DNA from 3 places in the Micromonospora sp. NBC_00617 genome. Region 3 is predicted to be linked to each of the others. Evidence: predicted binding sites of a transcription regulator. Region 3 holds the regulator's gene; each other region holds the start of a gene.
What was found. Region 3 encodes HrcA, which represses chaperone genes, less so after heat shock. Its sites were predicted from a motif close to GGTTNGCACNCTCNNNNNGAGNGTGCNAACC; they were not measured.

Region 1 (9,513 bases), 930 kb from region 3:
TCCCACCCGAGCACCGCACCCATCAGCTCGGCGGTGTGCTCGGCCGACTCCAGGCCACGGTGGCTGGTCTCGAAGGAGATCCTGGTCCGTCGGGTCAGCACGTCCTCCAGGTGCAGCGCACCCTCGGCCCGCGCCGCGTAGGCGACCTCCGCCGCCAGGTACTCCGGAGCACCGGCCAGCGGGGACGCCAGCAACGGATCGGCGTCGATCAGCGCCAGCAGGTCGAGCGTGAGGGTGCCGTACCGCTCCAGCAGGTGCTCCACCACGCCCACCGGCACGCCGTGCCGGCGGGCCAGGTCGGCCCGGTCGCGCCACATCGCCGGGTAGCCGTCCGCGCCGAGCAGCGGCAGGTCGGCGGTACGCGACGCGCGGGCGCCACCCAACCGGCGTACGGCCCGGTCGACAACGTCGGACGCCATCACCCGGTACGTCGTGTACTTGCCGCCGGCCACCAGCAGCAGCCCGAGCATCGGCTCGAACACGGCGTGCTCGCGGGAGAGCTTCGACGTGGAGTCGGCCTCACCAGCCAGCAACGGCCGCAGCCCGGCGTAGACGCCCTCGATGTCGGCAGTGGTCAACGGCCGGTCCAGCACGGTGTTGACCTGCTCCAACAGATAGTCGATGTCGCTGGCCGAGGCCGCCGGGTGGGATCTGTCCAGTCGCCAGTCGGTGTCCGTCGTGCCAATGATCCAGTGCCCGCCCCACGGGATGACGAAGAGCACCGACCGTGCCGTACGCAGGATCAGCCCCGTCTCGCCGGTGATCGCCGAGCGGGGCACCACCAGGTGCACCCCCTTCGAGGCGCGCACCCGGACGCCGGGCCGCAGGCCCACGTCGTTGAGCATCCGGGACATGTCGTCGCTCCACACACCGGTGGCGGCGATGACCGTGCGGGCCTGCACCTCGAACTCGGCGTCCGGAGACCCGGCGGGCGCCTCCAGGTCGCGGACCCGTACGCCGGTGACCTCCCGCGCCTGGCGGATCAGCCCGACGGCACGGGCGCTGCTCACCACGGTGGCGCCGAGGCTGGCCGCGGTGCGGGCCAGGGTGACGACCAGCCGGGCGTCGTCGACCTGCCCGTCGTAGTAGCGGATCGCCCCGGCCAGCGCGTCGGCCCGCAGGCTCGGGAAGATCCGCCGGGCCCCCTCGCGGGTCAGGTGCCGGTGCAGCGGCATGCCCCGGCCCCCGCCGAAGAGACCGGCGAAGGCGTCGTACGTCGCCACGCCCGCGCCGTAGTACGAGCGGCGGAAGATCCGGGCGGGCAGGTCCCGCAGGCCCCGGCCGGCCGGCAGCGGCACCAGGAACGGCACCGGGCGGACCAGGTGCGGCGCGAGCCGGGTCGCCAGCAGGCCCCGCTCGGTCAACGCCTCGTGGACCAGGTGGAACTCCAACTGCTCCAGGTAGCGCAGCCCACCGTGGATGAGCTTGCTGGATCGGCTCGACGTGCCCGAGGCGAAATCGCGGGCCTCGACGAGGGCCACCTTCAGGCCCCGGGACGCCGCGTCCAGGGCGGCGCCCGCACCGGTCACCCCGCCTCCGATGACCAGCACGTCGAAGCGCTCGGCGCGGAGTCGGCGCAGGTCGGCCGTACGGCGAACCGGCGAGAGCTGCCCGGCGACGGATCGGGAGATGTTGGGGTCACGCACCCATCCACCGTAACCGCCGTGCCAGCCGGTCGGCATTCGCCGCCCGCCCCGCCTCCGTTTCGCGTCGACCCGCCGGAGATCTTGGACAGTTTCCGTCAGCGGCTGACGGAAACTGTCCAAGATCTGCGCGGTTCTTCGATTCGAGACTGCTCGGGGTGGTCGTAGGGTTTCCGGATGCATGGTCAACCTGCGCATCCCGGGCTCGGCGACCGCAGCTCCCCGTGGCCGGTGGTCGCGGCCGTGTTCGTCGGCTGCTGGATCGTGGCGGTCACGGTGGCCACCCAGACCGGTGGCTGGCTCACCGATCAGGTGCTGCTCAGCTTCGGACGAGACCGGGTGGGCTGGCTCTGGCCGGTGCTCGGCCTGACCGTCGTCGTGTTGGTGGGCACGCCCGCCCTGCTGCTGGCCGTACTGCCCCGGTCGACCACGGTCCGGGCCACCGGGCGGGTGTGGCTGGTCGGGGCGCTCGCGCTCGGGGTGCTCACCCTGCTGCGGGTCGTGCCACCGGCGCACCACGAGGCATACCTCGCCGCGCTGGCCGCCGCGGCATCGCTCAGCGCGCTCACCGTGGCCTGGTCGGCGCGACGATCGCCCGGCTCGGACGTCGGCACCGCTTCCGACGCCACCGCGTCGTGGGCCGGCGCTGCGACGCCGAACGGCGACGCCACCCCAGCTCAGGCCGCCGAAGGCCCGGAGTCGAGCGCCGATGCCGCATCGTCGGCCGTCGGAGGCCCGGAGCCGGTCCGGGGACAGCGTGGATCGCGCCGGCCCGGGCCGGTGCCGCTGCTCGCGGTCGCCGCCGGGCTGGCGCTGCTGCTGCCCTGGGCCTGGCTGGGCGCGCTCGGCGGACTGCTGGAGACCGTCCTCGCGGGCCTGGCGGCCGCCTCGCTGGGCATGCTGGCGGCGGTGCTGTTGGACGCCACCTTCTGGTCCCGGTTCGCGGTCGGCCGGCCGCCCCGGCCGGCCCGCCTGGTGCTGGTCGGTGGCCTGGCGGCCGGGGTGGCGCTGCTGCTGCTCGCGGCCGGGACGGGCCAGTCCGGCGCGCAGTTGCCCGCCCTGCTGACGCTGCCGCCGACGGGCTTCGCGCTGGCCGCGCTGTACGCCGCCGCCTGGAGACCGACCGCCGACCCGGCCGCGACCTGGCGGCCCACCGCCGACCCGGCCGCGACCTGGCAGTCCACCGCCGTCCCGGCCGACGTCGCACGCGCCGGCCGGACGGCGACCGGCTGGCTGGTGGGCCTGGCCGCGCTCGGCCCGCTGGCCTTCACCGACCCGGAAGAGATCACCCTGCTGCTGATCGGCACCCGGGACGTCCCGTTCTGGGTGGCGGCCGCCGCCGGGGCCGGCCTCGCCGTCGCGGTCCTGGTCGCCATCGGGTACGCGGTGCTGCTGGCCCGCCCGACGGCACGCACCCCGAGTCGCCGGGTCGCCGCGCTGGCCGCGGCGGTCCTGCTGGTGACCGTGGGTGTCGTCGACGTCGGACCCGGCCAACCCGGCCTGTACGGGGAGCGGCTGCTGGTGGTGCTGCGCGAGCAGGCCGACCTGGGCGGCATCCCGGCCGGCGCTCCCGGGCAGGCCGGACGGGACGCCCGGGCGGCGGAGGTCTACCGGCGGCTGGTGACGACCGCCGACCGCAGTCAGACCGACCTGCGCCGCACGGCGGGGCGGCTACGACTCGATCCGGTGCCGTACTACCTGGTCAACGCGGTCGAGGTGGATGGCGGCCCGGCCGTACGGGCCTGGCTCGCGCGGCGACCCGAGGTGGCTCGGGTGCTCCTCAGCCAGCGCCTGCGGCCTCTGCCGGCCCCGGCAGGGCAGAGCCGGGGCACCGCGCCGGCGCCGACCGGCCCGGAGTGGAACATCCTTCAGCTCGGCGCGGACCGCGTCTGGTCCCAGCTGGGGGTGACCGGCAAGGGGATCGTGGTCGGCAGCTCCGATTCCGGCGTGGACGGCGGCCATCCGGCGCTGCGGGCCGGGTTCCGGGGCGGGGACGACTCCTGGTACGACCCGTGGGACGGCACCCGGACGCCGAACGACCAGGGCGGGCACGGCACCCACACGACGGGCAGCGCGGTCGGGCGGGACGGCATCGGGGTGGCGCCGGACGCACAGTGGGTGGGCTGCGTCAATCTGGACCGCAATCTGGGCAGCCCGGGGCACTACCTGGACTGCCTCCAGTTCATGCTGGCGCCCTTTCCGGCCGGCGGTGATCCGTTCACCGACGGCCGGCCGGAGCGCGCCCCGCAGGTGCTGACCAACTCGTGGGGCTGCCCGGCGATCGAGGGCTGCGACCGGGAGGCACTGCTTCCGGCCACCACGGCGCTGGACGCCGCCGGGATCTTCGTGGTCGCCGCGGCCGGCAACACCGGTCCGTGGTGCGCGTCGATCGACGACCCGCCCGCTCCGTACGCGAACGTGCTGACCGTCGGCGCGGTGGACGCGCAGCGGCGGGTGGCCGAGTTCTCCTCACGCGGGCCGGTGCCGGGTGGCACCGGCAAACCGGACGTGCTGGCGCCCGGGGTGGGCGTGGTGTCGGCCATGCCCGGCGGCGGGTACGCGGCGCTGGACGGCACGTCGATGGCGACCCCGCAGGTGGCGGGAGTGGTCGCGCTCATGTGGTCGGCGAACCCGGCGCTGATCGGGGACCTGACCAGGACCCGGCAGATCCTGCGGGACACCGCGACGCCGGCCGAGCCGACGTACCGTTCCGACAACCCCACCGACGCCTGCGGCGGCCCGGCGAACGTCACGGGCGCCGGCCAGGTCGACGCGTACGCAGCCGTTCGCGCCGCCCGGGGGTGAACGAGGGCGGGGCTGGTCACCGCCACCAGGTGATCTAGGGTCGGCGACCATGGACGCCGAGATCACCGTCGCTGAACTGAGCCCCGACCTCGCGCCCACCGTGGCGCGGTTCTGCGCGCAGGCGCTCGACCTGCCCGAGGACGCCGCCGAGGCGGCCGCCATCGTGGACGTGCTATGGACCCGGGCCGCTGCCGACTGCGCGGTGGTCGGGCTGGGCGCGTACCGGGGGAACGACCTGGTCGGGGTGCTGCTCTGCTCGGTGTCACAGACCGAGGTGGGCATCGGGCACGTGGACCTGGTCGCGGTGCTCCCCGACCAGCGCCGCCGGGGGGTGGGCCGCGCGCTGCTGTCGCGCGCCGAGCAGACACTCGGCCAGCGCGGCGTCACCGAGGTGCTGCTGGCCGGGAATCCGCCGTACTACGCCTGGCCGGGCATCGACGTGCGGTACACGCCGGCGGTGTGCGCCGCCCTGGCGCTCGGCTACCACCAGGACCGGACCGCCTGGAACATGACCGCGGACCTGTCGTACGACGAGTCACCGGCCCTGCGGTCCACCCAGGCCGCGGAGCAACGGCTGGCTGGGCAGGGCGTCACGGTACGCCGGGCGGAGCCCGCGGACCTGCCGGCGCTGGCCGCGTTCGCCCGGTCCACCTTCGGTGGCGCCTGGGACGGCGAGCTGGCCGGGTCGGTGGGCCGCGCCGGGGCCGGCTGCCACCTGGCGGAGCGGACCGGCGAGGTGCTGGGCTTCGCCGCCTACGGGTCGTCCCGGCCGAGCTGGTTCGGGCCGATGGGCACCGCGCCCTCCGCCGAGGGTTCGGGCATCGGTGGGGTGCTGCTGCGACGCTGCCTGCGTGACCAGCGCGCGGCGGGGGTGGACCGGGCGCAGATCGGCTGGGTGGGGCCGGTGCCGTTCTACTCGGGCAGCGCGGGTGCCCGGATCGAGCGGGTCTTCTTCCTGTACCGGCGGACCCTACCGGTGACGTGAGAGGGCAAATGGGACATGAATCCATTCGCCCGCATGGGCCATCGACGCCCCCTACCGTTTCGGTAGAGGAGGCAGCCATGACCACGGATGACGACCAGACCGAGGACGGCCCGCCGATCACCTGGAAACCGGTCGGCGAACTGCCCGGCCAACTCCCGTTCGACCGGCTCGACTACGGCGACGCCGAGCAACTGGCCGAGATGACCACCGACGGCGAACCGCTGGCCGAGGAACCGCAGGAGATGGTGGACGCGCCGATCCAGCTGCTCCCGCCGTACGACCGGGCCCAGAAGCGCCGCAACCAGCGCACGCTGCCCACCTGACGACGAACGGGGCGGACCGCGTCAGCGGCCCGCCCCGTCCGGTGTGTCGGAACTGGACTCAGAAGTCCATGTCCCCGCCACCCGGGCCAGCCGGGGCAGCCGGGGTCTTCTCCGGCTTGTCCGCGACGACGGCCTCGGTGGTGAGGAACAGCGCGGCGATCGACGACGCGTTCTGCAGCGCCGAACGGGTCACCTTGGCCGGGTCGATGATGCCCGCGGCCAGCAGGTCGACGTACTCGCCGTTGGCGGCGTTGAGGCCGTGACCCGCTTCGAGGTTACGGACCTTCTCCACCACGACGCCGCCCTCAAGGCCGGCGTTGACGGCGATCTGCCGCAGCGGGGCGTCCAGCGCCACCTTGACGATGTTGGCACCGGTCGCCTCGTCGCCGACCAGGTCCAGCTTGTCGAAGGCGGTCTTGCCGGCCTGCACCAGCGCGACGCCACCACCCGGGACGATGCCCTCCTCGACGGCCGCCTTCGCGTTGCGAACGGCGTCCTCGATGCGGTGCTTGCGCTCCTTGAGCTCGACCTCGGTGGCCGCGCCGACCTTGATCACCGCAACGCCGCCGGCCAGCTTGGCCAGCCGCTCCTGCAGCTTCTCGCGGTCGTAGTCGGAGTCGCTCTTGTCGATCTCGGCCCGGATCTGGTTGACCCGCCCCTGGATCTGCTCGGCGTCACCGGCACCGTCGACGATGGTGGTCTCGTCCTTGGTCACCACGACCTTGCGGGCACGGCCCAGCATGTCGACGCCGACGGCGTCCAGCTTGAGGCCGACCTCCTCGCTGATGACCTGGCCACCGGTGAGGATGGCGATGTCGGCGAGCATGGCCTTGCGGCGGTCACCGAAGCCCGGCGCCTTGACGGCGACCGACTTGAAGGTGCCCCGGACCTTGTTGACGACCAGGGTGGCCAGGGCCTCGCCCTCGATGTCCTCGGCGATGATCAGCAGCGGCTTGCCCGACTGCATGACCTTCTCCAGGATCGGGAGCAGGTCCTTGACCGACGAGATCTTGCTGTTGACGATCAGGAGGTAGGGGTCGTCGAAGACGGCCTCCATGCGCTCCGGGTCGGTCATGAAGTAGGCCGAGATGTAGCCCTTGTCGAAGCGCATACCCTCGGTGAGCTCCAGCTCCAGCCCGAAGGTGTTGCTCTCCTCGACGGTGATGACGCCTTCCTTGCCGACCTTGTCCATCGCCTCGGCGATGATCTCGCCGACGCTGGTGTCACCAGCGGAGATGGAGGCGGTGGAGGCGATCTGCTCCTTGGTCTCGACGTCCTTGGCGAGCTTGGAAAGCTCCTCCGAGACGCTCGCGACCGCGGCCTCGATGCCCCGCTTCAGGGCCATCGGGTTGGCGCCGGCGGCCACGTTGCGCAGGCCCTCGCGAACCAGGGCCTGGGCCAGGACGGTCGCCGTCGTCGTGCCGTCACCGGCGACGTCGTCGGTCTTCTTGGCGACCTCCTTGACCAGCTCGGCGCCGATCTTCTCGTACGGGTCCTCGAGCTCGATCTCCTTGGCGATGCTCACACCATCGTTGGTGATGGTGGGGGCACCCCACTTCTTCTCGAGCACGACGTTGCGGCCCTTGGGGCCGAGGGTCACCTTTACGGCGTCGGCGAGCTGGTTCATGCCCCGCTCGAGGCCGCGGCGCGCCTCTTCGTCGAACGCGATCATCTTGGCCATACGGCGTTGTCCTCCTGGACACTCACGGGCCACCCGAGATGTGTCCCCCGGATGGGCCGCCTGGTGTACGCACCTTGGGACGTCGCCACCTGGCGACGACGACGTCCTTCGGCCGGGCCGGATAGCCCGCGACGACCGGCCATGTGCCGCCCCGGCGTCTCCACGCCCGGGCAACCTGGCCCCACCGTCCCGACCATTGGCACTCACGGTATGCGAGTGCCAATGACTTGTTTAGCACTCTCACCTGCCGAGTGCAAGCACGATGGACCCGTTCAGCCGAGTTCCGCAGCCAGTGCGGCCCCGTTCACCGGCGCCTCATGGGCCCGTTGCTCGGCGTACGTGATCAGCAGACCGATCAACTGGGCGAGGTGGGCCGGCAGCGCCAGCACGGCCGTGACACCGATCACCGCCACCACTCCGACCGCGGTGCCCGGGGACGCGAACGGGTCCGCACCGATCCCGGTGGTGCCCACCGACTCCAGGACGCCCGGAACCACGGTGCCGACGATCACAGCCCCGCCCACCAGGGCGACCCGGCCGAGCAGCAGCCCGAGCCGGGCGTGGAACATCCCGAACGACCGGCCGATCGGGTTCTGCCGCTCGAACAGGTAGACCGGACCGGCCAGGCTCAACGCGAACGCCAGATAGATGCCCGGCAGGACGCAGAAGCAGACGCCGACACCGATGAGCACGCTGACCAGCAACGTCCAACCCCACAGGCCGAGCGCGCGGCGCAGGCCGTACCGCAACGCCGCATCGAGGCTGGCGGGCCGGCCGGTCGCCTGCTGGGTGATCACCCAACTGCCGGCGGCCCACCCCACCGCCTGCACCAGACCGATCAGCAGGCTGCCGCCGACCAGCACGGCGACGAGGGTTGCCAGGGTGGCGGCGAAGTTGTCCGGCAGCCCGGCCGCCGGATCCATCTCGGCCTGCGCCTCCCAGCCGGGCGACGGGTCCATACCCAGCGAGATGACCGAGAGCACCGCGGCCGGCAGGACCTGCGTGAGCAGCATGATCGGCACCAACTGCCGCCAGCCCCGGCGCAGCGCGCCCCCGCACCGCTCGAACCAGGCCCCGACGCCGGCGCCGGGCGGAGTGACCAGGGCGTCGTTCGGATCGAACCCGTGACCCGGCGGGTACCAGCCGACCGGCGCCCCCGGATACCACGGCTGCCCACCGTAGGGGCCCACCCCGGGCGGGTAGCCGCCGGTCGGCGGATAGGCCCAGCCCTGCGGCGGGGCACCGGCCGGACCCCAACCCGGCGGCGGCCCGGCCGGCGGACCCCAGCCGCCCGTCGCGGGGTCCCAACCGGGCGGCGGCCCGGCCGGTGACGCGCCCGGGGCCGCGCCGGAGATGGGTGAGGTGGGGTCGGACGGGCCCGGCTCACCCGGCCCGGAGGGCGTGGTGGGTGGGGGCGACTGGTCGGTCATGAACCCTCCTCAGCATCGGCTGGAACGGCTCACGATCTTCCCGGGTGGGCGTCCGCACCGCCAGCCCGACCCGTCAGCCGATCGGGGGCGATCCGCGTGCGAGGAGGTCGGGAATTCGCTCAGGCGATGACGCGTACGTGTTCCGCCTGCGGGCCCTTCTGCCCCTGGGCGATCTCGAACTCCACCCGCTGGCCGTCGTCCAGCGCCTTGTAGCCGTCCATCTCGATCGCGGAGAAGTGAACGAACACGTCCTGACCGCCGTCGACGGCGATGAAGCCGTAGCCCTTTTCGGCGTTGAACCACTTCACGGAACCCTGTGCCACGGTGCACTTCCCTCACTCTTGCGCAGCGTTGCCTGCCCCGGGCGCGCGGCACGGCCGGACGCCCTCGGACCACCGCCTCAGCAATCGACGACGGCCGCTGAAAGGGTGACCGAAATCGCACGCTACACGAGGAGTGACGGCCGCGCACGACCCCAAATCGGGCGTATTCCCGGCCGACCCGACCGGGTCCCGGGCCGAACCGGAACGGGCCCCGGACCGACCGGTCCCGGGGGGCCACCGGCTCGCCGTCCGGCGGGGCGGGGCACGCCCCGAAGCAGCTCCCGCCCCTGTGGTAGGCATGCAGACATGACCACCGATATCGG
Region 2 (9,513 bases), 570 kb from region 3:
GCCGCCGAAGATGACCATCTCGGGGTTGAAGACGTTGACCAGGTTGGCCACCCCGAAGCCGAGCCAGTCACCCGCCTGGCGTACCGCCGTCTGGGCGCGGGCGTCCCCCCGGTCGGCGGCGTCGAAGACGGCCAGCAGCGCGTCGCGGCCTCGGGCGTCGGATCGTCCGGCCGCGCGCAGCAGGCCGTGCTCGCCGATCTCGGTCTCCCAGCAGCCCCGGGCGCCACACTCGCAGGGCATGCCGTCGCGGACCACCTTCATGTGGCCGACCTCGCCGCCGTACCCGCCGTGTCCGGTGAGCCGGCGCCCCCCGGCGATGATGCCGGCGCCGACGCCAACGTCGCCGTACAGGTAGATGACGTTGTCGCAGCCGGCCGCGACCCCCCGGGCGTGCTCGGCGAACGCCGCCACGTCGGCCACATTGCCGACCGTGACCGGCACGTCGAGGCCCAGTTCGGCGCCGAGCGCGGCGCCGATCGGCTCGTCCACCCAACCCGTGGTGGGGCCGAGCCGGACCAGGCCGTCCTCGCGGCGGACCATCCCGCAGACCGCGACGCCGGTGCCGACGCAGATCGCGTCGGCGGGCACCGCCTGCTGCATCTCCTTGACCGCACCGGCGAGCAGCGGCGCGGTCTCGGCGGCCAGCAGTCCGCGTGGTCGGTCCAGCTCCCGGCGGTCCAGCACCGCGCCGCCCAGGCCGACCCGGGCGGCGCGCAGCCGGTCCACCTCGACGGAGTACGCGTACGCGTACACCCGGGCCGACTCGGGCCGGACGACAATGGACGGTCGTCCGGCCCGGCCGGTCTCCTTCGGCGTTCCCTCGCTGACCAGCCCGACGCCGGCCAGGTCGGCGGTGAGCGCGCCGATGGTGCTCCGGTTCAGCCCCAGCGCGGTGGTGAGTTCGGCCCGGGTGGTCGCCCCGTGGACGTGCACGTGCCGCAGCAGGGCCCCGAGGTTCTGCCTCCGGACCTCCTCCTGGCTGGGTGCCGGGCGCATGCTGGTGCTACCTTCCGCGCGGTCAGCGGGTGCCGGTGGCTGCCGCGCGGCGGCGGGAGAGCGCGTCGACGCTGGCGGCGAGCAGCAGCACGACGCCGGTGACCACGTACTTGACTCCCGCGCTATACCCCATCAGGCCCATTCCGTTTTCGATGACCGCGACCACCGCGCCGCCGAGGATGGCGTCGAGGACGCGGCCCTTGCCGCCGAAGAGGCTGGTGCCGCCGATGACGGCCGCGCCGACCGCGTAGAGCAGTACGTTACTGCCCCCCGTGTTCGGGTCGACCGAGTTGGCCCGGCTGGCCGCCACGATGCCTCCGACGGCTGCCATCGACGAGCAGATCATGAAGACCGAGATCCGGATGCGGTCGACGCCGATGCCGGCCCGGCGGGCCGCTTCCCGGTTGCCGCCCACGGCGTAGATGTGCCGGCCGTAGCTGGTGCGTTGGAGTACGAAGGTCCAGACGACCAGCAGCACCGCGATGACCGGCACCACGATCGGCACGCCCTTGAGCGAGCTGATCAGGACGTTGCGGCTGCGCTCCAGGTTGAGGACGTACACGGCCGTGCCGAGGATGATGGCGAGCCCGGCGATCCGGAGCGCCACCACGGCGATCGGGTCGGTGATCAGGCCGCGGGCCACCCGGTTGCGGTGACGCAGCAGCTGCACCGCCGCGTAGCCGACGACCGCGAGGATGGCGAACGCCCAGCCCAGGGCGGGGGTGAGGTTGCGGTTGGCGATGGCGACAAGCGTGTTGTCGCGTACGGAGATGTTGGTGCCTTCCTTCACCAGCAGCAGCACGATGCCCTGGAAGGCGAGGAAGCCGGCGAGGGTGACCACGAAGGACGGGATACCGACCTTCGCGACGAGCATGCCGAGGCTGGTGCCGATGACCAGGCCGGTGGCGATCGCGGCGAGCACGGCGACCCACCAGGGGTAGCCGAGCACGGTGACCACGTTGGCCAGCACCGCCGCGCAGACGCCGCTGGCGAATCCGGCGGAGAGGTCGATCTCGCCGAGCAGCAGCACGAAGACCAGACCCATCGCGATGAGCGTGACCGCGGCGCCCTGGGTGAAGAGGTTGGCGAAGTTGCCGGCCGACAGGAACGACGACGGCCGCATGACCGCGAACACGGTGCAGAGCACGATCAGACCGAGCACGGCCGGCAATGCGCCGACGTCGCCACCGCGTACCCGACTGAGGTAGTTGCGGGCGTGCCTGGCGACGGTCGGCGGCGGTGTGACGGCCGCCGGGCCGTCCTTGCGCACGGCGGTGGTGGTCATCGGACGCCTCCTGAGATCGAGTCGGCCGGCTGCGGGCCGTCGCCGTTGCCGCCCGGGTCGGTGGCGAGGCCGAGCCCGCCCGAGCGCCCGGCGGTGATCAGCTCAACCACCTGGGCGTGAGTGATGTCGGTGGTCTTCACCTGGGCGACCATCTGGCCGAGGTACAGCGCGGCGATCCGGTCGGAGACGGCGAAGACGTCGTTCATGTTGTGCGAGATGAGAACCACGGCCAGGCCGTTGTCGGCGAGGCGACGGACCAGTTCGAGGACCTGGGCGGTCTGTGCCACACCGAGCGCCGCGGTCGGCTCGTCCAGGATGACGAGCTTGCTGTTCCACAGCACCGCCTTGGCGATGGCCACGGTCTGGCGCTGACCGCCGGAGAGGCTGGACACGTGCTGGCGAAGCGAGGTGACGGTACGGATGGAGAGCCCCGCCAGAGTCTCGGCGGCGAGCTGTTCCATGCTCGGCTCGTCCAGGACGATGCCGCTGTGCTTCTCCCGGCCGAGGAACATGTTCTGCACGATGTCCAGGTTGTCGCAGAGCGCGAGGTCCTGGTAGACGACCTCGATGCCGAGGGCGGCGGCGTCGCGGGGACTGCCGATGTGCACCTGTTCGCCGTTGAACAGGACCTCACCCGCGTCGGTGGGGTAGATACCGCTGATGCACTTCACCAGGGTCGACTTGCCGGCGCCGTTGTCGCCGACCAGAGCGGTCACTTCGCCCGGGTGGACGGTCAGGGCGACGTCGCGGAGCACCTGGACGGGACCGAAGCTCTTGTCGATCCCGCGGAGCTCCAGCAGGGGGGTCGCGGACACGGGGGTCTCCTTCTTAAGGGAGGGTCGGGGCCCGTCCGGCGGGCGCCGCCCGGCACGGGAGGTGTGCTCCCGTGCCGGGCGGCGGTGGTCGTCCCGGCGGGTACTGCGGCGTCGGTCAGCTGATGCCGGCTTCGGTGCAGGCCTTGGCGTACGCCGCGGTGCAGACCTCTTCCTTGGTCACGTAGCCGTCGGCGATGACGTCCTTGATGTTGTCCTTGTAGATGGCCTTCGGGGTGAGCAGCACCGACGGGACGTCGCGGCCACCCTCCGGGTCCTTCACCGTCTGGCCGGTGTCCTTCTTCTCGCCCTTGGCGAGCGCGATGGCCAGGTCGGAGGCGGCCTTCGCCTCTTCGCGGACGGCCTTGTAGACGGTCATGCACTGGTCACCGGCGAGGATGTTCTGCAGGCCCTCGGTGCTGGCGTCCTGGCCGGTCACCGGCACCTTGCCGTTGAGCTTGTTCTTCTTCAGGATCGAGATGGCCGCGTTGCCGAGACCGTCGTTGGCGGCCAGCACGCCGTCGATCCTGCCGTTGGCCTTGGTGAGCTGCTGCTCGAAGATCGTCGCGGCCTGCGTGTTGTCCCACTCCGGCACGGAGTCCTCGGGGCCCTTGACGTACTCCTTGGCGTCGAACTTCGGCTTGAGCACCGAGTCGTAGCCGGCCTTGAACAGGGTGGCGTTGTTGTCGGTGGGGGAGCCGTTCAGGTACGCCACGACCGGGTTCTTGGCGTTCTTCTCGGTGAGGCACTTGGCCAGACCCTCGCCCTGGAGCTTGCCGACGGTCTCGTTGTCGAAGCTGACGTAGTACTGGGCGGAGCCGCCGAGGGTGAGCCGGTCGTAGTCGATGGTGGCGACGCCCTGCGACTTGGCCTTGTCGAGCACGGCCTTGCCGGTGCCGGAGTCCAGGTTGACGATCATCAGGGCGGTGACGCCGCTGGTGATCATCTGGTCGGCGATGGTCTGGAAGGCGCTCTTGTCGTTCTGGGCGTTCTGGATGTCGTACTTGACGTTGGCGGCCTTGAACGCCTCTTCCAGGAACCTGCGGTCCGCGGTCTCCCACCGGGCGGAGGACTTGCTGTCCGGCAGGATGACGCCGATCTTGGGGGTCTTGGTGGAGCTGGGCTTGTCGGAGCCGGAGTCGTCGCCGCAGGCGGTCAAACCGCCGGTCGCGAGCAGGCCCACGGCGGCGATGGTGAGGATCCCCTTACGCATGTGCAGGGTCCTTTCGGAGGTGGGGGAGGTGTTGTTTTGTTGCGTCCGGCAACGTATTGCGCGTCACACTGGTCCCACAAGACCGCGCAGGTGCCAAGTTTGTTGGAAGCGATAACAATTCAGCAACGCGACTGTTACTCCCCGCGTATCCCACGGGAGAGTCGACGTAACGAGAGCCGTCAGCGGGTCTGCAACGGCGCGGTGCGGGCGTCGGTGAGCGCCACCAGGTCCGCCGCGGCCAGTTCGAGTTGCAGACCGCGTCGACCAGCCGAGACGTAGATCGTCGGCAGATCCAGCGCGGATTCGTCCAGCACGGTGGGCAGGCGCCGGCGCTGCCCGAGCGGGCTGATCCCGCCGCGCACGTAGCCGGTGGCCCGCTCGGCGACCGACCGGTCGGCCATCGCCGCCCGCTTGCCGCCCACCGCCGCCGCGAGCGCCTTGAAGTCCAGCTCGCCGGTGACCGGGACGACAGCCACGGTCAGAGCGCCGTCGACCTCGGTCACCAGCGACTTGAACACCCGCTCGGGTGCCACACCGAGCGCCTCGGCGACCAGCGCGCCGTAGTTCGGCGCGTCCGGGGAGACCCGGTACGGATGGGTGCGATACGCGATCTGACGCTTGGCCAGCAGCGCCGTCGCCGGAGTGCCCTGTCCCGCCACACCGACGACGCTAGTGGACCGGTTGGCCGACCAACACGGTCGGTGCCCCGGCGGTCCGGGTGAGCACCAGGCTCGCCGCCTGGTCGCCGGCCAGCCGCAGATCCCGCCGCAACTGCTCCGGGGTGAGCGCGGAGCCCCGCTTGAGGATCTCCACCCGGCCCACCCGCCGCTCGCGCAGCAACGCCCGCAGGCGCTTGAGAGAGAACGGCAGCACGTCGGTGATCTCCAAACAGCGCGCGTACGGGGTGCGGGTCGGCCGGTCGGCGTAGAGGTAGGCGATGCTCGGGTCGCCCAGCGTGGCGTCCAGCTGGTCGGCCAGCTCGGCGACGAGATGTGCGCGGACCACCGCCGGGTCCGGGTCGTACAGGTAGCGGCGCGGTGGCCCGACCGACGCCTCGGCGGCACCCGAGCCGGTGAGCTGGTGACGGTGGGTCTCGGCGCCCCGCTGGCGGTACAGGGTGGCGCGGCGGGGCACCTCCGCCAGCTCGCCACACCAGAGCGCGGCCTCGACCAGGTCGCCGTCCACGCCGACCCACTCCGCCTCCGCGCCGGCCGGGATGAGCGCGTGGTCCAGTCCCGGCGCCACCTTCACCACCGTGCGCGGCACCCGCTCCGCCAGCCCGGTGACGAAGTCCCACGGCGGCGAGTAGGCACGCGGGTCGAAGATCCGCCGACCGGTGCCGCTCGTGCGTCGGGCCGGGTCGCAGAAGACCCCGTCGACCCGGGAGACGTCGAACGCGGTGGCGTCGCCGCACTCGACCGTGAACAGCTCGGCCAGCCCCGCGGCGGCGGCGTTGGCGGCGGCCATCGCGGCGGTCACCGGGTCGGCCTCCACTGCGTACACCCGGATGCCGGCGCGGGCGGCGGCGAGCGCGTCGGCGCCGAGGCCGCAGCCGAGGTCGGCCAGCGTGCGTACGCCGGCCGCGCGCAGGCGCTCGGCGCGGCGCTCGGCGACGACCCGGCGGGTGGCCTGCTCCAGCCCGGCCCGGGTGAGGAACATCCCGGCGGCGACCGGGCCGAACTTGCCGACGGCCCGGTGGCGCAGCTCGGCCTGGGTGAGCGCCGCCGCGGCCAGCGCGGGCGGCACCCCCGCGGCACGCAGGGCCGACGCCGCCGCCAGTGGATCACCGCCGGCCAGCCCGGCCGCCGCCGTGAGCGCGGCCAACCCCTCGGGGGTACGCAGCGCCGCCAGCTGTTCGAGATCCACCCGGCCATTCTCCCGGCCGAGCCGGAAATGCCGGCTGGCGGGGCGCGACGCGCTGGCACTCTCCTTGACGGAGTGCTAGCCACGGAATAACCTGCGATTAGCACTCTCACCCTGAGGGTGCCAGCTTCCGGGTCTCGCGACCCGGGTGCGCACGCCAGGCGGACCGGCACCCGCGACGACGGCCCCGCCCGGTGGCATGAGGCAATTGACGCTGGTCAGCCCCGCTGGCCAGCAACGAAACCAGTACCCCAGGAGGGTATGCCCGTGACTACCGCGACCAAGGTTGCGATCAAGCCGCTCGAGGACCGCATCGTGGTCCAGGCGAACGAGGCTGAGACCACCACGGCGTCGGGCATCGTGATCCCCGACACCGCCAAGGAGAAGCCGCAGGAGGGCACCGTCCTCGCTGTGGGCCCGGGGCGCGTCGACGACAACGGCAACCGGGTTCCGGTTGACGTGCAGGTCGGCGACACCGTCCTCTACTCGAAGTACGGCGGCACCGAGGTCAAGTACGCCGGCGAGGAGTACCTGGTGCTCTCCGCCCGCGACGTCCTCGCGGTCATCGAGAAGTAAGCAACCGATCAGTGTCGCTGCCCCGGTCCGGCTCGCCGGGCCGGGGCAGCGTCGCTTCGAAGGGACATTCATGGCGAAGATCCTGAGCTTCTCGGACGACGCCCGGCACCTGCTGGAGCATGGTGTCAACGCCCTCGCAGACGCGGTCAAGGTCACCCTCGGCCCGCGCGGGCGCAACGTCGTCCTGGACAAGAAATTCGGTGCGCCGACGATCACCAACGATGGTGTGACCATCGCCAAGGAGATCGAGCTCACCAACCCCTACGAGAACCTCGGCGCGCAGCTGGTCAAGGAGGTGGCGACCAAGACCAACGACGTCGCCGGCGACGGGACCACCACCGCGACCGTGCTGGCGCAGGCGATGGTCCGTGAGGGCCTGCGCAACGTGACCGCCGGCACCAACCCGGCAGGCATCAAGCGGGGCATCGACGCGGCGGCCGCCAAGGTCTCCGAGGCACTGCTCGGCCGGGCCGTCGAGGTCGCCGACAAGAAGTCGATCGCGAACGTGGCGACGATCTCCGCGCAGGACGCCACCATCGGCGAGTTGATCGCCGAGGCGATGGAGCGGGTCGGCCGCGACGGTGTCATCACCGTCGAGGAGGGCTCGATGCTCACCACCGAGCTGGACGTGACCGAGGGTCTCCAGTTCGACAAGGGCTTCATCTCGCCGAACTTCGTCACCGACCTGGAGGGTCAGGAGTCCGTCCTGGAGGACGCGTACATCCTGGTCACCACCCAGAAGATCTCGGCGATCGAGGAGCTGCTGCCGCTGCTGGAGAAGGTCCTGCAGAACAGCAAGCCCCTGCTGATCATCGCCGAGGACGTGGACGGTCAGGCGCTCTCCACCCTGGTGGTCAACTCGCTGCGCAAGACCCTCAAGGTCTGCGCGGTCAAGGCCCCGGGCTTCGGCGACCGGCGCAAGGCCATGCTCCAGGACATCGCGATCTCCACCGGCGCCGAGCTGGTCGCCCCGGAGCTGGGCTACAAGCTCGACCAGGTCGGCCTGGAGGTGCTCGGCAGCGCCCGGCGCGTCGTGGTCGACAAGGAGAACACCACGATCGTCGACGGTGGCGGCCAGAAGGCCGATGTCGACGACCGGGTCTCGCAGATCCGCAAGGAGATCGAGGCCTCCGACTCCGACTGGGACCGGGAGAAGCTGGCCGAGCGGCTGGCGAAGCTCTCCGGCGGCATCGCCGTGATCAAGGTGGGTGCGGCGACCGAGGTCGAGATGAAGGAGCGCAAGCACCGCATCGAGGACGCCATCGCGGCGACCAAGGCCGCGGTCGAGGAGGGCACCGTGCCCGGCGGCGGCGCCGCCCTGGTGCAGATCCTTCCGGTGCTCGACGACGACCTGGGCTTCACCGGTGACGAGAAGGTCGGCGTCTCGATCGTGCGCAAGTCGCTGGTCGAGCCGCTGCGCTGGATCGCGCAGAACGCCGGTCACGACGGCTACGTCGTGACGCAGAAGGTCGCCGGCATGCAGTGGGGCAACGGCCTCGACGCCGCCAAGGGCGAGTACGTCGACCTGGCTAAGGCCGGCATCATCGACCCGGTGAAGGTGACCCGCAACGCGGTCACCAACGCCGCCTCGATCGCCGGTCTGCTGCTCACCACCGAGAGCCTCGTGGTGGAGAAGCCGGAGCAGGCCGAGCCGGCCGCCGCCGGTGGGCACGGCCACGGTCACGGCCACCAGCACGGCCCGGGCTTCTGATCCGGTAGCGACACCCGTTGCGGGGCACACCGTCGTACGGCGGTGTGCCCCGGTTCGTCTCCGCGATCATTACCAAGCGCTGACATGGTTGGCGACCCGGCGAGACGGACGCGCACACTGGGCCGATGAGCACCACGTCGCGGCGGTACGCCGCGCTGGCCGGAGTGACCGCCGCCGCCGTCGCGATCGGGATCGCGGAGCCGGTGGCGGTGCTGACCGGCCCCCGGTCGGCGCCACTGGTCGCGGTGGGCGGGGTGGTCGTCGACGCCGTCCCCGAGCCCCTCAAGCAGTTCGCCATCGACGTCTTCGGCACTGCCGACAAGATCGCCCTGCTGACCGGAACGGCCCTGCTGCTGGGCGGGTTCGCCGCGCTGTTTGGGGTGCTGGCGGTCCGCCGGCTGGGCCTGGGCCTGGCTGGCATCGCGGCGTTCGGCGCCGTCGGTGTGGCCGCCGCGCTGACCCGCCCCGGCGCGGACGTCTTCGACGCGCTGCCGTCACTGGTCGGCGGCGGGCTCGGCGCCCTGGTGCTCTGGCTGTTCATCGCCGGCCCGTTCGAGCTGGACCCCTGGCCCTGGACCCCACCCACCGCCCCGCGTTCGGCAACCCCGCCGCCGGTGTCGCCCGCCGGGCCGACGGAGGGCCTGCCGATCCCGGTGACCCCCGCCGCGCCGACCGCGACTGTCGATCCGGAGTCGCGGCGGCGGTTCCTGACCGGCACCGGGGTGCTGCTCGGCACGGCCGCCGTGGCCGGTCTCGGCGGGCGCTGGCTGGCCGGGCGGCGCGGCGTGTCCGCCGCCCGGGACGCGATCCGACTGCCCGCGCCGGTCGTCCCCGCACCGGCCGTGCCGGCGGGCGCGGACCTGTCGCTGGCCCAGCTCGCGCCGTACGTCACCCCGAATCTCGGGTTCTACCGGATCGACACCGCCCTGGTGGTGCCGCAGGTGGACCCGGAGACCTGGCGGCTGCGCATCCATGGCCGGGTGGGCACCGAGCGCACCTACAGCTACGCCGATCTGCTGGCCCGGCCGTTGGTCGAGCGGTACGTCACGCTGGCCTG
Region 3 (9,513 bases):
TTGGCGGTGTGGGTGCCCTCACCGATCAGCTGGCGCTGCACGGGCGTGCGGTTGCGGTACCACTCGCCGTTCACGTCGGGGTGCAGCTCGTCCAGCGGGCGGATCCACCGGTAGGTGTAGCCGACGAAGAGCATCTTGCGGGTGATGGTCGACAGGTTCGTCGACCGCGAGTGCCACTGCCGGCGGTCGAAGATGAAGGCGTCGCCCGGGTTGGCGGTGATCTCCACCGTGCCCTCCGGGTCGGGGTTCTGCACGGTGAGGTCCGCCGGCCGGGGCAGCGAGTTCTTCAGGTGGCTGCCCGGGATGACCTTGGTGGCGCCGCGGCCGGTCTCGGAGAGGTCGGACAGCACGTACGCGACCTTCAGCGAGAACATCGGCCGGGGCAGGTTCGGGTCCATCGTCTCCGGGTCGGAGTTCTGCCGGTACCCGTCCTGGTGCCAACCCCAGTAGGGCTTCTCCGGCTCGGCGGCCGGCGGGGTGACGTCCAGGTGGTTGTGGTGGGTGTAGATGTTCCAGCCGGCCAGCCCCCACATGTACGGGAAGGCGATCGGGTGGGTCAGCAGCTCACCGAAGAGCTCGTCGCGCTCCAGGAAGCCCAGCAGGTGCAGGGTGCCGTCCTTCTTGGTGGTGCCCTTGGCCTGCTCCTCCGCGTAGACGCGGTCGACCGCCGCCTCCAGCGCCGCCCGGTGGTCCTCCGTCAGGACGTTACGCAGCAGGAGGAACCCCTGCTCGTGGAACTCCTTGCGGTCAGTGTCGCTGATCGGTTCGTAGCCGGTCCGGTCGCCGTAATCGAACACCGCGTCGTACCCCTCCCCATGAGGTGAAACCATTTCTGGCACAGGCCGCCGATCGTAACGCGACTGTCCAGACATCGGGGAGGGCGTACGGCGCGGGCGGACCCGGGCCAGACCATCTGCAGTGGTCCTGCTGCGCACAGTGATATCTCTGTGGTGAATTAGGTTATGTGTGGCGTGGTGCCCGATTGTGCGGTGACTGCCGGTTAAGAGATCCGGGCCGTCAGCCGTCGGCGAAGACCTCGGCCACCACCTGACCCGCGGGGCCCTGCTCGCCGGTGACCCGGCCCCAGGTGCCGTTGCGGGCGGTCCATTCCAGGTCGCCGAAGCGGACCCGCTTCACCCCGTGGTCCTGGGCGTGCGAGACCAGCCAGTGCGCGTACCGCCAACCGTCGCGCTGGTCGTCCGCCGTCACCGCCAGCCCGGTCTGGCTGGCCGGGTCGGCGCTCGACACGCCCCAGTCCAGCACCAGGTTGCGGGTCAGTTGGGCGGTCGCCGCCGCGCCGTGCATCACCGGGGTACGCCCCACCGTGCAGGCCACCGCGCCGGTGACATCGCCGAGCAGGGCCCTGCTGAGCACCTCGGAGTCGTCGGCCCACTTCTGGTACGCCTCGGGGAACGCCGAGCGCTGCACCCGCTGGGCGGCATCGGTGACCCGCATCTTCTCCCAGCCGCGCACCTTCTTCAGCGCGGCGTAGAACCTGTTGGCCGCGTAGCGGGGGTCGCGGATCTGCGCCGACGTGCCCCAGCCCTGACTCGGGCGCTGCTGGAACAGGCCGACCGAGTCCCGGTCGCCGTCGGGGAGGTTGTGCAGACCCGACTCCTGGTAGGCGGTGGCCAGCGCGATCACCACGGCCCGCTCCGGCATCCCGCGCTGGGCGCCGATCGCCGCGATGGTCGCCGCGTTGGCCATCTGCTCGACGTCCAGCGCGACCCGGCCGTCGGCCTGGACCGTGCAGGTCCGTCCCGCCCGCGGCAGTCGCAGTTGATCCCCGACCTGCCGGACGACGAGCCAGATCGCGATCACGGCGACGAGGATGAGCACCATTCCACCCGCCACGGCTGTCCGAGTTCGCACCCACACCTCCTGAACGACAGTTCGACAAGCGTACGTCCCCGTCGGCGTCGTCCGGGTCGTCCGACCGGTTCGGGGTCCGCGCTGCCGCCGCGTACCGATCGGGACGTTCCCGCTCCGGGGCCGAACTCACCTGCCGCGCCGCCGCGACCGCCTGGTGCCCGTCCCGGTCCTACCCGCCATGATCAGCGGAACCACCGTCCAGAGCGGCCACCCATCGAGTTAATCTCTTCTCCCGGAAGGCCAGGACCCCCTCGCGCCCCTCGTCGGAGAGGAAGTACCCGGTCGAGAGGGCGGACAGCCGCGTCAGGTCAGCCCGCAGCTCGGCGGTGCCCGGCCGGCGCAGCAGCTCCTTCGCGCCGGCCAGCGCGCCGGGAGCGCCGCGCACCAGCGAGTCGCAGTAGCGCCGCACCGCGTCGTCCAGCCCGTCCGCCGGCACGGAGGCCGTGACCAGGCCGATCTCGGCGGCCCGTCGGCCGTCGAAGGTGTCCCCGGTCAGGTACAGCTCGGCGGCGGCACGCGGATGCAGCCGGGGCAGCACGGTCGCCGAGATCACCGCCGGGATCACCCCGATCCGCACCTCGGTGAAGGCGAACGTCGCCTCGTCGGCGCAGACCGCCAGGTCGGCGGCCGCGATCAGGCCCAGCCCGCCGGCCCGGGCCGGCCCGGCCACCCGGGCCAGCACCGGCTTCGGGCAGTCCCAGAGCGCCGCCAGCACGTCGCCCAGCATCCCGGCCGGCACCGTCCCGCTGGCGTACGCCGCGGCGGTCTCCTTCAGGTCCGCGCCGGAGCAGAAGACCGGGCCCGTGTGGTCGAGCACGATCACCCGGACCGCGTCGTCGGCCACCGCGTCGGCCAGCCCGGCCAGCAACTGGGTCATCAGGGCGGTGGAGAGCGCGTTGCGGTTGTGCGGGCTGTCCAGGGTGAGGGTGGTCACCCCACGGGCCGTGGCGACCCGCACGAGGACGTCGGGAGAGGTCATGCCGGGCACACTAGTGGCCATGCCCGGCGTCCTTCCAGATGGTGAGACCGTGCCCGTCGACGGATCGCTGCCCGCCACCGCCACCTCGGCGGTCGGCGCGCGCGGCTTCGGCGTGTACGTCCACGTTCCGTTCTGCGCCAGCCGCTGCGGCTACTGCGACTTCAACACCTACACAGCCGCCGAGCTGGGCGGGGGCGCCAGCCGCGAGGAGTACGCCGACACCGTGCTGGCCGAGCTGACGCTCGCCGCCCGGGTGCTCGGCGACAGCCCGCCACCGCGGGTCGACACGGTCTTCGTCGGCGGCGGCACCCCCACCCTGCTTCCCGCCGACGACCTGGCCCGCATCCTCGACGGCATCGACCGCACCTGGGGACTCGCCGCCGACGTCGAGGTGACCACCGAGGCCAACCCGGAGTCGGTCAGCCCGGAGTCGTTGCGGCGGCTGCGGAAGGCCGGCTACAACCGGATCTCGCTGGGCATGCAGTCCGCCTCCCCGGGGGTGCTGGCGATCCTGGACCGCAAACACAGCGCCGGTCGGGCCACCGCCGCCGCCCTGGAGGCCCGCGACGCCGGGTTCGAGCACGTCAACCTGGACCTGATCTACGGCACGCCGGGCGAGCGGGCCGAGGACTTCGCCGCCACGCTGGAGCAGGTCGTCGCCGCCGGGGTGGACCACGTCAGCGCGTACGCCCTCATCGTCGAGGACGGCACCCGGCTCGCCGCCCGGATGCGGCGCGGCGAGCTGGCGTACCCCAGCGACGACGTCGCCGCGGACCGCTACCTGGCCGCGGAGGCCGCCCTCGACGCGGCCGGCCTGTCCTGGTACGAGGTGTCCAACTGGGCGCGCACCGACGCCGCCCGGTGCCGGCACAACCTGCTCTACTGGACCGGCGCGGACTGGTGGGGGCTCGGGCCGGGGGCGCACAGCCACGTCGGCGGGGTGCGCTGGTGGAACGTCAAGCACCCCACGACGTACGCCCAGCGGTTGGCCTCCGGCGCGTCACCCGGCCTGGCCCGCGAGGTGCTCACCGTCGACGAGGCCCACATGGAGGACGTGATGCTCCGGCTGCGGCTCGCCAGCGGGCTGCCGCTGGCCGTGCTCGACGCGGCCGGCCGGGCCGGCGCCGAGCGTGCCCTCGCCGACGGCCTGCTGGCCGGCGGGGACTATGCCGCCGGCCGGGCGGTGCTCACCCTGCGCGGCCGGCTGCTCGCGGATGCGGTCGTGCGCGACCTGCTGCCCTGATCCGGGGGACCGGCCGGGGGAGCGGCCGGCCCGGATCACTTGACGAGGTTGGCCGAGAGTGGGTAGCGGTAGAAGCTGCCCTCGTTGGCCTTGATGCCGGCGAGGATGCCGAACACGGCACCGAGGATGATGGCCGCCCCGACGCCGATGAAGCCGATCAGGATGCACGAGAGCACCCAGCCGACCAGGCCGACGATCGACCAGATGAGCTGGAAGTTGAGCGCGGCGACGGCGTGCGCCCGGACCATCGGGGACTGGTTGCCCCGGGCCAGCATCGCCACCAGCGGGGCGATCCAGCCGAGCACGCCCCCACTGATGATCATCCCGGCCGCGCCGCCGAAGTGCGCGACCAGCGCCCAGGTCTTGTCCTCGTTGTTGGCGTAGCCGCCGCCGGGGCCGCCGAAGGCGCCGCCGGTCGGATAGCCGCCAGTCGGGCCGCCCGGGGGATAACCGCCCGGCGGGGGGTAGCCACCTGGCGGAGGGTAGCCGCCCGACGGCGGCTGGTCACCGGTGGGCGGCGGATAGCCACCGGCCGGGGGATAGCCGGCCGGGTCGGGTGCCCCGGACAGTGGTGCGGTGGGCGGCTCGGCCGCAAAGGGCGAGCTCGGGGGAGTCGGCTCCGGCGGGTAACTGCCGGGGTCTCCCGCACTGGGAGGGCGAGGTGGTTCAGTCATGACTGTCACGGTAGGTGTCGGCGGCAACGTCGCACCAGAGCGAGACCGCCCGATCGCGCGGGCCGATCGGCCCGCGCGGGGTGGCGCGGGCCGCACCGGCGGCCTGTCGTTGATCATCGCGCTGGCGGGGGCGCCGACGTAGACTGGCACTCGTTACAGTCGAGTGCCAGGACGGCCGTCGGCCCCGGGTGGGCTGCCGGCCGACGTGCGACAGGAGGTGCGGAGGATGGGTCTGGACGACCGCAAGCTCGCCGTGCTCCGCGCCATCGTCGAGGACTACGTCTCCACCCAGGAGCCGGTCGGCAGCAAGGCGCTGGTCGAGCGTCACCAGCTCGGGGTCTCCCCGGCGACGGTCCGCAACGACATGGCCGTGCTGGAGGAGGAGGGCTACATCCGGCAGCCGCACACCAGCGCCGGCCGGGTGCCCACCGACCGCGGCTACCGCCTCTTCGTCGACCGGCTGTCCCGGGTCAAGCCGCTCAGTCCGGCCGAACGCCGGGCTATCGAGCGCTTCCTCGTCGGCGCGGTCGATCTCGACGACGTGGTGCACCGCACCGTACGCCTGCTCGCCCAGCTCACCCGGCAGGTGGCCGTCGTGCAGTACCCGAGCCTGGCCCGCTCCTCGGTGCGGCACCTGGAGCTGGTGCCGATCTCCACCACCCGGCTGATGCTCGTCATGATCGCCGACACCGGGCGGGTCGAGCAGCGGCTGGTGGAGCTGCCCGGCCCGGTCCCCGCCGACGACGTCACCGACCTGCGCCGGCTCGTCAACGAGAAGCTCGCCGGCGCCCGGCTGTCCGAGACCCCGCCGCTGGTGCAGGCGCTGGTCGAGGAGGCGCCGGGCGAGCTGCGTCCGGCGATGACCACCCTGTCCACCGTCCTGCTCGAGACGCTTGTCGAGCGGCACGAGGAACGCATCGCTCTGGCCGGCACCGCCAACCTCACCCGGGGCGGCCTGCTCGACTTCCAGGGCTCGCTGCGGCCCATCCTGGAGGCGCTGGAGGAGGAGGTCGTGCTGCTCAAGCTCATCGGCGAGACCGAGCCCAGCACGACCCGGGTCCTGATCGGCGACGAGAACGAGTTCGACAACCTGCGCGCCGCCTCGGTGGTCAGCACCGGGTACGGCCCGGGGGCCACCATCGTGGGCGGCCTCGGCGTGTTGGGCCCCACCCGCATGGACTACCCCGGCACCATCGCCACGGTGCGCGCCGTGGCACGCTACGTGGGCGAGCTGCTGGCCCAGAACTGACCAGTCAGGGCCGACGGCCGGCTGCGGCCGCCGGTCGGCGTAACGCGAGACGAACATGAGGACACGGAACGCAGTGGCCAGGGACTACTACGGCATCCTCGGTGTCAGCCGGGAAGCCTCCGATGACGAGATCAAGCGCGCCTACCGCAAGCTGGCACGCCAGTTCCACCCGGACGTCAATCCGGACCCGGAGGCTCAGGATAAGTTCAAGGACATCAACGCCGCGTACGAGGTCCTCTCGGACGACCGCAAGCGGCAGATCGTCGACCTGGGTGGCGACCCGCTCGCCCCGGGAGGCGGCGGCGCGGGCGGCCCGGGTGGCCCGGGTGGAGCCGGCCCGTTCGTCGGCTTCCAGGACATCATGGACGCGTTCTTCGGCGGCGCGGCAGGTGGCGCCCGTGGCCCACGGCCGCGGACCCGGCCGGGCGCCGACGCGATCCTGCGCCTCGAGTTGGACCTGCACGAGACGGCGTTCGGCGTCGAGGCCCCGATCACCGTCGACACCGCGGTGCTCTGCACCACCTGCTCGGGCGCCGGCACGGCCGCCGGGACCCACCTGGCCACCTGCGAGGCGTGCGGCGGTCGGGGCGAGGTGCAGTCGGTGCAGCGCACCTTCCTCGGCCAGGTGGTCTCCGCCCGGCCGTGCACCGTCTGCCAGGGCTATGGCACGACCATCCCGCACCCCTGCCCCACCTGTGCCGGCGACGGCCGGGTGCGCACCCGCCGCTCACTCACCGTCAAGATCCCGGCCGGTGTCGAGGACGGCATGCGGATCCGGCTGGCCCAGCAGGGCGAGGTCGGCCCGGGCGGCGGCACCGCCGGTGACCTCTACGTGGAGATCCACGAGCGGCCGCACGACGTCTACTCCCGCAAGGGCGACGACCTGCACTGCCGCGTCACCGTGCCGATGACGGCCGCCGCGCTGGGCACCCGGCTCACCATCAAGACGCTGGACAGCGAGGAGACCGTCGACGTCAAGGCCGGCACCCAGCCGGCCAGCACGCTGCGGCTGCGCGCCCGGGGTGTGCCACACCTGCGCGGCACCGGCAGGGGTGACCTCTACGTGCACCTCGACGTCCGGACGCCCACCAAGCTCGACCCCGACCAGGAGAAGATGCTGCGCGACTTCGCCAAGACCCGGGGTGAGGAGGTCGCCGAGCTGACCAAGCAGGGCGGCTTCTTCTCCCGGATGCGCGACGCGTTCAACGGCCACGCCTGACGTGTCCGCGCCGCTCTTCCTGGTCGACGCGCTGCCCACCGGCGACGCGCTGACCCTCGACGGGCCCGAGGGGCACCACGCCGCCACCGTGCAGCGGTTGCGCGTGGGCGAGGAGCTGCTGCTCGCCGACGGCCGGGGTGGCACGGCCGCCGCCGTGGTCACCGCCGTCGGCAAGGGCAGCCTGGAGGTCACCGTCACCTCCCGGGAGTACGCGGACGCGCCCGTACCCCGGATCGTCACCGTGCAGGGCATCGCCAAGGGTGACCGGGGCGAGCTGGCCGTACAGGCGATGACCGAGGTCGGGGTAGACGAGATCGTGCCCTGGGCGGCGTCGCGCTCGGTGGCCCAGTGGCGCGGCGACCGGGGCGTACGGGCCCGGCAGAAGTGGGTCGCCACCGCCCGCGAGGCGGCGAAGCAGGCCCGCCGGCCCTGGCTGCCGGTGGTGGCCGGCGCCCCGGACGAGTCCACCGCGACTGTCGTCCGCCGCATCGCCGGCGCCGCCGCCGCGTTCGTCCTGCACGAGGAGGCCGAGGAGCGGCTCAGCACCGCCGACCTGCCGACCGCCGGTGAGATCGTCCTGGTCATCGGCCCCGAGGGCGGCATCGCCCCGGCCGAGTTGACGGCCTTCCGCGAGGCCGGCGGCCGGCCGGTGCGACTCGGGCCGGCCGTGCTGCGGACCTCCACGGCCGGCGTGGCCGCGCTCAGCGTGCTCGCCACCCGCCTCGGCCGCTGGTAGTCCCACCGCTAGCTGTGGTGGGTCGTGCCCGACCCAGGCATCCCACCTTGTTCGCGTCCTTTGCTCTGCTTCAACTGACGCAACAGTTTCGGCCGTTGCGTGTTGCGGTGGTTGAAGCAGAGCAAAGGACGCGATGACCAGGTGCGAGGCGCTGGCGGGGTGGCGACGCGGGCTGGCGGGAGGTCAGCTGCGCAGGTAGGAGGCGCCGTTGAGGTCGACGATGGTGCCGGAGGCCCATTCCGCCTCGGGCGAGGCCAGCCAGTGCACGGCGGCGGCGATCTCCTGCGGCCGGGCCACCCGGTCGAACGGGCTCTGCGCCCGGATGGCCGCGCCCCGCTCACCGCGCAGGTGCTCGGTCGTCATGTCGGTCGCCACGAAGCCCGGCGCGACGGTGGCCACCGTGATGCCGTACGGCGCGAGCGCCACGGCGAGGGACTGCCCCAACGCGTTCAGCCCCGCCTTGCTGGCGCCGTACGCCGGCTGGTCCGGCTCACCCCGGAACGCGCCCCGGGACGACACGTTGACGATCCGGCCGCCGCGCTCGCGCAGGTGCTGGGCGGCGCACCAGATGACGTTGCCGGCCCCGGTCAGGTTGGTCTCCAGCACCTGCCGCCAGCGCTGCTGCCACTCTTCGTACGAGGTGCCGAAGATCGGGTGCGGGACGTCCCGGTCGCCGTACGTCCCGGCGTTGTTGACCAGCACGTCCAGCCCGCCGAGCAGTTCGGCGGCCCGGTCGACCATGGCCCGGACCGCGTCCGGGTCGGTGAGGTCGGCGCGGACCACCACGTGCCCCGAGCCGGGCAGCCCCGCGCGCAGCTCCTCGGCCGCGTCGCCGGAGTCGCGGTGGTGAATGGCCACCCGGTCGCCGCTGGCGGCGAACGCCTCCACCACCGCGCGGCCGATGCCGCGCGAGGAGCCGGTCACCAGTACCGCCCGATCCGTCATGCCGGCCATCCTGCCCCAGCCGCCGCAGATGTTAGGAAGGGCCCCTTCCTCTACCGGAGGCGTTAACAAGGGGCCCTTCCTTACACTGCCCCGATGGGATCCGACTGCCTGTTCTGCCGCATCGTCGCCGGGGAGATCCCGGCCACCGTGGTCCGGGAGACCGCCACCACGCTCGCCTTCCGCGACATCGACCCGAAGGCCCCGGTGCACGTCCTGGTCATTCCGAAGGAGCACTACGCCGATGTCGCCACGCTCGCCGAGGGTGACCCGGCGCTGGCCGGTGCGGTGCTCGCCACGGCCGCCGCGGTGGCCGACGACGAGGGGCTGCTCGGCGACGGGTTCCGGCTGATGTTCAACACCGGGACGTACGGTGGGCAGGAGGTCTTCCACGCGCACGCGCACCTGCTCGGTGGCGCCCCGCTCGGCCCGATGCTCGCCCGGGACCTGGCGTGACGGCCGGCCCGGACGCGCACGACCGGTTGGGCCGGCTGGTCCGCCGGGTGCAGGCCGACGCCCGGGTGCCGGCGGTGTCGGCGGCGCTGCACCGCGCCGACCGACCGCTGTGGACGTGCACTGTCGGGGGCACCGGCACCGAC

Region 1: a site for HrcA is predicted at 7,632-7,662, ahead of groL (chaperonin GroEL). Genes of this name have one in related genera too.
Region 2: a site for HrcA is predicted at 6,268-6,298, ahead of groES (co-chaperone GroES). Genes of this name have one in related genera too.

What each region holds. Positions count from the first base shown of each region.
Region 1 is NZ_CP107751.1:6,338,851-6,348,363, reverse strand. Features, by position in the region: gene OG505_RS29415 (glycerol-3-phosphate dehydrogenase/oxidase) at 1-1,631, opposite strand, end outside; gene OG505_RS29410 (S8 family serine peptidase) at 1,821-4,448, shown strand; gene OG505_RS29405 (GNAT family N-acetyltransferase) at 4,498-5,433, shown strand; gene OG505_RS29400 (hypothetical protein) at 5,511-5,756, shown strand; gene groL (chaperonin GroEL) at 5,815-7,437, opposite strand; gene OG505_RS29390 (hypothetical protein) at 7,710-8,867, opposite strand; gene OG505_RS29385 (cold-shock protein) at 8,987-9,190, opposite strand; gene OG505_RS29380 (GNAT family N-acetyltransferase) at 9,497-9,513, shown strand, end outside.
Region 2 is NZ_CP107751.1:6,700,285-6,709,797, forward strand. Features, by position in the region: gene OG505_RS31160 (ROK family protein) at 1-996, opposite strand, end outside; gene OG505_RS31165 (sugar ABC transporter permease) at 1,019-2,281, opposite strand; gene OG505_RS31170 (ATP-binding cassette domain-containing protein) at 2,278-3,096, opposite strand; gene OG505_RS31175 (sugar ABC transporter substrate-binding protein) at 3,212-4,306, opposite strand; gene ybaK (Cys-tRNA(Pro) deacylase) at 4,486-4,965, opposite strand; gene OG505_RS31185 (THUMP-like domain-containing protein) at 4,976-6,172, opposite strand; gene groES (co-chaperone GroES) at 6,431-6,745, shown strand; gene groL (chaperonin GroEL) at 6,816-8,456, shown strand; gene OG505_RS31200 (molybdopterin-dependent oxidoreductase) at 8,582-9,513, shown strand, end outside.
Region 3 is NZ_CP107751.1:64,838-74,350, forward strand. Features, by position in the region: gene OG505_RS00295 (phytanoyl-CoA dioxygenase family protein) at 1-797, opposite strand, end outside; gene OG505_RS00300 (hypothetical protein) at 1,018-1,878, opposite strand; gene OG505_RS00305 (enoyl-CoA hydratase-related protein) at 2,042-2,851, opposite strand; gene hemW (radical SAM family heme chaperone HemW) at 2,871-4,094, shown strand; gene OG505_RS00315 (DUF4870 domain-containing protein) at 4,130-4,768, opposite strand; gene OG505_RS00320 (hypothetical protein) at 4,767-4,910, shown strand; gene hrcA (heat-inducible transcriptional repressor HrcA) at 4,995-6,017, shown strand; gene dnaJ (molecular chaperone DnaJ) at 6,091-7,236, shown strand; gene OG505_RS00335 (16S rRNA (uracil(1498)-N(3))-methyltransferase) at 7,238-7,972, shown strand; gene OG505_RS00340 (SDR family NAD(P)-dependent oxidoreductase) at 8,156-8,917, opposite strand; gene OG505_RS00345 (histidine triad nucleotide-binding protein) at 9,011-9,370, shown strand; gene OG505_RS00350 (serine hydrolase domain-containing protein) at 9,367-9,513, shown strand, end outside.